Regions from separate parts of the Streptomyces sp. NPDC039609 genome, predicted to be linked through region 1. Evidence: riboswitches for the same ligand, from Rfam matches in the RefSeq annotation. Region 1 holds a riboswitch; the other holds the start of a gene.
What was found. Region 1 has a riboswitch for S-adenosylmethionine ahead of thrC (threonine synthase). Riboswitches for the same ligand answer to the same signal wherever they lie in the genome.

Region 1 (3,558 bases):
CGGTAACCGTCCATCTGGATCGCGCTGTAGTGGACGAATACATCCGCACCACCGTCGACCGCGATGAAGCCGTAGCCCTTCTCCGCGTTGAACCACTTGACGGTGCCCTGAGCCATGCCTAACTCCCCTATTACTGGCCCTTGCGCGGGACCGCACTTCGCGGACCCGGGTCAGACCCTGCGCCGGAACGCGTCGACCGCGGCTGAATGTATCTGTCCAACTGCCCTCTGCAACAGGTCAATCGGACGAGAAATCTGGGCGCGACGGAAAGGAGAATTAAGGAGAATTCACTGAATCCCGGGGCAAGTCGGGCCCGTCAAAGTGCGCAGAAGGTACACAACACTCGAACACTTTGGCTGCTTCTTGTCGGGTGCGGGCGCATTCTCATATGCGTCTGGCACAAGCAGCGAAGGGAAGTCAGGGGGACTTCCCCAACTCTACCCCGTTCAACCATGCAGAATTACCCCCTCCGCTTCTCCGGCGGAGGGGGCAATTCAAGTGACCGTGGGTAACTCAGGTGACCGTGGGTGACTCAAAGGCCTTTGTACGGTCGCCCCGGGGCTCAGCAGCCGCCGGCGACCGCCGGGATGATCGAGACGCCGGCGCCGTCCGGCGTCGCCGTCTCCAGGCCCTGCTCGAAACGGACGTCGTCGTCGTTGACGTACACGTTCACGAAGCGGCGCAGCTTGCCCTGGTCGTCCAGGACGCGGGCGGCGATACCCGTGTGGTTCTTCTCCAGGTCGGCGATGACCTCCGAGAGCGTCGCGCCCTCGGCGGCGACCTCGGCCTGGCCGCCGGTGTAGGTGCGGAGGATGGTGGGGATGCGGACCTTGACGCTCATGGGTGGTTCACCTTCGGGGCGGGGACGGATGACGGGTGGATGGGGCCGCCGGGGCACCGGGCCGCCCCGGCACCCCGTCGGTCGCGGGCGTCAGCCCGCCAGGCCGGCTTCGCGGAACGCGTCCAGGCTCGGGCGGATCGTGGCGGTCGCCTGCGAGGTATCGGCCACCGCGTCCAGGGTCTTGAGGCCGTCACCGGTGTTGAGCACGACCGTGGTGAGCGTGGGGTCGAGGAGACCGGCCTCGATCAGCTTCTTCGTCACGCCGACGGTCACGCCGCCCGCCGTCTCGGCGAAGATGCCCTCGGTCCGGGCCAGGATCTTGATCGCCTCGACGACCTGCTCGTCGTCGACGTCCTCCACCGCACCGCCCGTGCGACGCGCGATGTCCAGGACGTACGGGCCGTCGGCCGGGTTGCCGATGGCGAGCGACTTGGCGATGGTGTTCGGCTTCTGGGGCCGTACGACGTCGTGGCCGGCCTTGAAGGCCGTCGACACCGGGGAGCAGCCCTCGGCCTGCGCGCCGAAGATCTTGTACGGCTTGTCCTCGACGAGACCGAGCTTGATGAGCTCCTGCAGACCCTTGTCGATCTTGGTGAGCTGCGAGCCCGAGGCGATCGGGATGACGAGCTGGTCGGGCAGCTGCCAGCCGAGCTGCTCGCAGATCTCGTACGCGAGCGTCTTGGAACCCTCGCCGTAGTACGGGCGCAGGTTGACGTTGACGAAGCCCCAGCCCTCGCCCAGCGGGTCGCCGATGAGCTCGGAGCAGAAGCGGTTGACGTCGTCGTAGTTGCCCTCGATGCCCACGAGTTCACCGCCGTAGACGGCGGCCATGACGACCTTGCCCTGCTCCAGGTCGTGCGGGATGAACACGCAGGAGCGGAAGCCGGCGCGGGCGGCGGCGGCGCCGACGGCGCCGGCCAGGTTGCCGGTGGAGGAGCAGGACAGGGTGGTGAAGCCGAAGGCGCGGGCGGCCTCGAGGGCCTGGGCGACGACGCGGTCCTTGAAGGAGTGCGTCGGGTTGCCGGAGTCGTCCTTGACGTAGAGCTTGCCCGGCTCGACGCCCAGCTCGCGGGCGAGGTTGTCGGCCTGGACGAGCTTGGTCCAGCCCGGGTTCAGGTTCGGCTTCTCGGCGACGTCGGCGGGGACGGGCAGCAGCGGGGCGTAGCGCCAGATGTTGGCGGGGCCGGCCTCGATCTGCTTGCGCAGCGCCTCCGGGTCGCCCAGGGGCAGGTCGTAGGCGACTTCGAGCGGGCCGAAACAGAGCTCGCAGGCGAAGATGGGACCGAGGGGGAACTTCTCACCGCATTCACGACAGGAGAGTCCGGAAGCCGGACCGAGGTCAACCGTCGAAGTGGTGGTGGAAACAGTCTGTACAGCCATGGAGGCGAGGCCCTTTCTCCTCATCTTTCCCATGACGAACGTCGCCATGAGACGGATTTGGCACCTTCCCTAGCCGGGAGCCTCGCGGGCGCAGTACGTGACGACTGCGGACGAGACCGACTGGAGGGTTGCCGGGGCTTCAACGGGCCGTTTCCCTCTGCCCCTCTGGATGAGCGGTATTCGGTTGTAGGACGTGGATGGCACCCCGACATGCATCGGGCATCCGCGTTGTTCAAGACTGTAACCGAAGGCATGGACGCCTGAGATGGTCGTCCGAACCGCGAGATGGAGATCACGTTGCTGGATGAGGTGGAGCGCTGGCTGGCCCGGCGGTCCTGGTCCGTGGCAGACCGTCCGCTGGAGCAGCTGCTGGCCGCCAAGCGGGGGACGACGGTCAGCGTGGTGCTGCCTGCGCTCGACGAGGAGGCGACGGTCGGCGACATCGTCTCCGTGATCCGCCGGGAGCTGATGTCCGAGGCGGTGCCGCTGGTCGACGAGCTCGTGGTGCTCGACTCCGGTTCCACGGACCGTACGGCCGAGGTCGCGGCGGCGGCCGGGGCGCGGGTGGTGGCGCGCGACGAGATCCTGCCGCGGATACCGGCCGTGCCCGGCAAGGGCGAGGTGCTGTGGCGGTCACTGATGGTGACCAGTGGTGACATCGTCTGCTTCGTCGACGCGGATCTGCGGGACTTCTCCGCGGACTTCGTCACCGGCATCGTCGGCCCGCTCCTCACCGAGCCGGACGTCGACTTCGTGAAGGCGATGTACGACCGCCCGCTGAGTACCGGGGTCGATCCGCTCGCCTCCGGCAAGACCCCAGGTCAGGGCGGGCGGGTGACGGAGCTGGTGGCCCGGCCGCTGCTGAATCTGCACTGGCCGCAGCTGGCCGGCTTCGTCCAGCCGCTGGGCGGCGAGTACGCGGCGCGGCGCTCGCTGCTCGAACGGCTCCCCTTCCCCGTCGGTTACGGAGTGGAGCTGGGGCTGCTCGTCGACGCGCTGCACACGGTCGGCCTCGACGCCCTCGCGCAGGTCGACGTCGGGGTCCGTAAGCACCGCCACCAGGACGAGCGGGCGCTCGGCCGCATGGCGGCGGCGATCTACCGGACCGCGCAGCTGCGGCTGTCCCGCGGCCATCTGGTGCGGCCGCTGCTGACACAGTTCGAGCGGGACGAGACGGGCGGGGGGAAGGGCTTCACGCCGCGGACGTACGCCGTGGACACGGAGGAGCGGCCGCCGATGATCGACATCACGGAGTACGCGCGCCGCCGCGTGGCGTAACACCGAATAATGATGCTTTCTTACTAAATTTCCGTTTCATGCGCTTCAACAATCGGATG
Region 2 (3,558 bases), on a different contig from region 1:
CGGCGTGGAGCGCAAGATCGGTCGCATGGAGAAGCTCCGGGTCAAGCTCAACAAGGGCTACTACGGCGAGGACCACCAGGTCGCCAAGCCGACCGCCGAGGAGTACAAGGAGATCACCAGCGGCCACGGCCACCACTGATCACCTGACTCCCCCCTAGGGCTTCGCCCTGGGGGGACGCCCAGAAGGTCGCCACAGCGGGAGCCCCGTCCATTCGATGGACGGGGCTCTTTGCCGTCCCCGTGGGTCGATAGGGTGGAGTCGTATCCGTTACGCACTGACCAGGAGCTGCCATGAGCGCTGCGACCCCCGCTGGAGGACCTACGTCGGCGGGCCGCTCCTGGCCCACCGTCCTGGACGGACTGCTGACCGGCCGCGACCAGAGCGCCGAGGACACCGCCTGGGCGATGGACCGCATCCTGCGCGGTGAGGCCACCGACGCCCAGATCGCCGGCTTCGCCGTCGCGCTGCGTGCCAAGGGCGAGACCGTCGAGGAGATCTCCGGCCTCGTCCGGACGATGTACGAGCACGCCAATGTGATCGAGGTCCCCGGCCCGTCCGTGGACATCGTCGGCACCGGCGGCGACGGCGCCAAGACGGTCAACATCTCGACGATGTCAGCGATCGTCGTGGCCGGCACCGGCGCCAAGGTCGTCAAGCACGGCAACCGTGCCGCGTCGAGCGCGAGCGGCGCCTCCGACGTCCTGGAGAAGCTGGGCGTCAATCTCCAGCTGACCCCGCAGCGGGTCGTCGAGGTCGCGGAGGAGGCCGGGATCACCTTCTGCTTCGCGGTGAAATTCCACCCGGCGCTGCGCCATGTGGCCGCTGCCCGCAAGGAGCTCGGCATCCGGACCACCTTCAACTTCCTCGGTCCGCTCACCAACCCCGCCCGGGTCAAGGCGCAGGCGACCGGCGTGGCCGACGCCCGGATGGCGCCGATCATGGCCGGGGTGCTCGCCGAGCGCGGCTCCTCGGCGCTGGTCTTCCGCGGGGACGACGGCCTGGACGAGCTGACGACCACGGCCACCTCACGCGTCTGGGTGGTACGGGACGGTGCGGTGCGCGAGGAGGCCTTCGACCCGCGGGACGTCGGCATCGAACTCGTACCGGTGGAGGCGCTGCGCGGCGCCGACGCCTCGTACAACGCCGATGTCGCCCGCCGGCTGCTCGCGGGCGAGACAGGGCCGGTACGGGACGCGGTGCTGCTGAACTCGGCGGCCGCGCTGACGGCCCTGGAGCCGGGCGAGGGCACTCTGGTGGAGCAGCTGCGCGAGGGAATCGCGAAGGCGGCCGAGTCGATCGACTCGGGGGCGGCGAGGCAGGCGCTGGAGCGCTGGGTCGCGGCCAGCAACAGGTAGGAGCACGGCGCGGACCCCGTTCCGGAATCCGGGACGGGGTTGCGCGGCGGCGATCACGTGGCATACGTTCTGTGCCAGGTCATGAGTGACAGCCATTAAGCCCCGGCTGGCTGTCCGGCAACCCTCCGTCCGTGGCGGGGTGCCCCGGGTGAAGACCAGGCCGTAGGCAGCAAGGTCTACGGCAAGCGCGGACCCCTGCGACACCCTGGGGTCCTGGTCCTCAAGGGAGCAGTCTCGTGAGCAAGCGAATGCGCTAGGGCCTTCGGCCCCGTTGTCCCACCCTCCGCACGAACACCGTGTGTCGAGGCAACACCCGTACGCGGCACCCCACTTCGCGCTGCCCTGCGGGCCCTTCGCTGCCATTCCCGCCAGGAGATACCGTCATGTCCGCGTACCCGAACGCCACCGCCGTCGCCGCTTCCGCCGCCACCACGCCGGCCGCCTCTGCCGTCGACCCCGAGGCCGGCGACCCCTGCTGCGCCGCCCCGCTCCCGGTCCTGGGGCGGGACGTCACCGTTCCGCTCGTCACCGGGGGCGAGGTCACCTACGCCGCGCTCGACTACGCCGCCAGCGCGCCGGCCCTGCAGCGCGTCTGGGACGACGTCGCCGCCTACGCCCCGTACTACGGCAGCGTCCACCGCGGCGCCGGGTACCTCTCGCAGCTCTCCACCGACCTCTTCGAGAACAGCCGCGTCACCGTCGCCGAGTTCCTCGACTGCCGCCCCGGCGACCAGGTCGTCTTCACCCGCTCCACCACCGACTCGCTCAACCTGCTCGCCGCCACGCTCCCCGCCGGTTGCGAGGTCTTCGTCTTCGAGACCGAGCACCACGCCTCGCTCCTGCCGTGGAAGGACGCCCGGGTCACCTACCTCAACGCCCCGCGCACGCACGCCCAGGCCGTCGAGACCCTGGAGCGGGCCCTCGCCGACCGCGACCCCTACGGCCCCGCCCTCGTCTGCGTCACCGGCGCGTCCAACGTCACCGGGGAGCTGTGGCCGGTGAGGGAGCTGGCCGCCGCCGCGCACGCCCACGGTGCCCGGATCGTCCTCGACGCCGCCCAGCTCGCGCCCCACCACCCCGTTTCCGTACAGGAGTTGGACGTGGACTGGGTCGCCTTCTCCGGCCACAAGCTGTACGCCCCGTTCGGCTCGGGTGTCCTCGCCGGCCGTGCCGACTGGCTCCAGGAGGCCGAGCCGTACCTCGCCGGCGGCGGCGCGTCCAAGAAGGTCGCCCGCCGCGCCGACGGCGGTGTCGACGTCGAGTGGCACACCACCGCCGCCCGCCACGAGGCCGGTTCGCCGAACGTCATCGGCGTCTACTCCATCGCCTCCGCCTGCAAGGCGCTCACCGAGGCCGGGTTCGACACCCTCGTCGCCCGTGAGCAGCACCTGATCGACACCGTTCGCGAGGGTCTGGCCGAGGTCCCCGAGGTGAAGGTGCTCTCGCTCTTCGGCGACGAGTCCCCGCGCGTCGGTGTCATCTCCTTCGTGGTGGAGGGCTGGAACAGCTCCCACTTCGCCGCCGCGCTCTCCGCCGAGTACGGCATCGGCGTCCGCGACGGCCTCTTCTGCGCCCACCCGCTGGTCCGCACCCTGCTCGGCAGCGACCCGCAGACCCAGGGCGAATGCGGGGCCCCCGAGGCCGCGCCCGGTGAGAAGTCGCTCAACGCCATCCGCGTCAGCTTCGGAGCCGGTACGCCGGACGAGCACGTGGAGCGCTTCGTACGGGCCGTGAAGGAGCTCGTCCGGGACGGCGCGCAGTGGAAGTACCGCACCGAGGACGGCCGTTGCGTCCCGGACCGCGGCTGATCCGTCCCGCTCAGGCCGCCAGCCGGGTCCCCACCAGGACCATCCGCAGGGCGCGCTCGGCCGCGTCGGCGAGGAACTCGCCGCCCCGGACGAGCGCCTCGGGCAGGGCCATCGGCGCCGGCAGGATCGAACCGTAGGCGTCCACCCCCACCGCCCGCACATGGTGGACGCCGTGCCCCAGCATGCCGGCCAGCGCGAGGACCGGGACGCCATGGGACTTGGCCCGGTGGGCCACCTCGGCGGGGATCTTTCCCCGGACGGTCTGGCCGTCCAGGGCGCCCTCGGCCGTGATGACGAGGTCGGCGCGGGCCAGCCGGGCATCCAGGTCGATCCGGTCGAGCAGCACCTCGAAGCGGGGCAGCAGCCGGGCGCCCAGTGCGGCCAGCCCGGCACC

Region 2: it holds a riboswitch for S-adenosylmethionine, as region 1 does, so the genes downstream of both, ACZ561_RS29615 (aminotransferase class V-fold PLP-dependent enzyme) here and thrC (threonine synthase) in region 1, are expected to answer to the same signal.

Annotation. Positions count from the first base shown of each region.
Region 1 covers NZ_JBVIUJ010000013.1:134,739-138,296, reverse strand. The annotation lists gene ACZ561_RS32290 (cold-shock protein) at 1-116, opposite strand, end outside; gene ACZ561_RS32285 (MoaD/ThiS family protein) at 563-841, opposite strand; gene thrC (threonine synthase) at 932-2,245, opposite strand; SAM riboswitch class I at 2,239-2,397, opposite strand; gene ACZ561_RS32275 (glucosyl-3-phosphoglycerate synthase) at 2,519-3,499, shown strand; gene ACZ561_RS32270 (DUF11 domain-containing protein) at 3,538-3,558, shown strand, end outside.
Region 2 covers NZ_JBVIUJ010000011.1:96,795-100,352, reverse strand. The annotation lists gene qcrB (cytochrome bc1 complex cytochrome b subunit) at 1-139, shown strand, start outside; gene trpD (anthranilate phosphoribosyltransferase) at 292-1,356, shown strand; SAM riboswitch class IV at 1,434-1,550, shown strand; gene ACZ561_RS29615 (aminotransferase class V-fold PLP-dependent enzyme) at 1,740-3,164, shown strand; gene ACZ561_RS29610 (glycerate kinase family protein) at 3,175-3,558, opposite strand, start outside.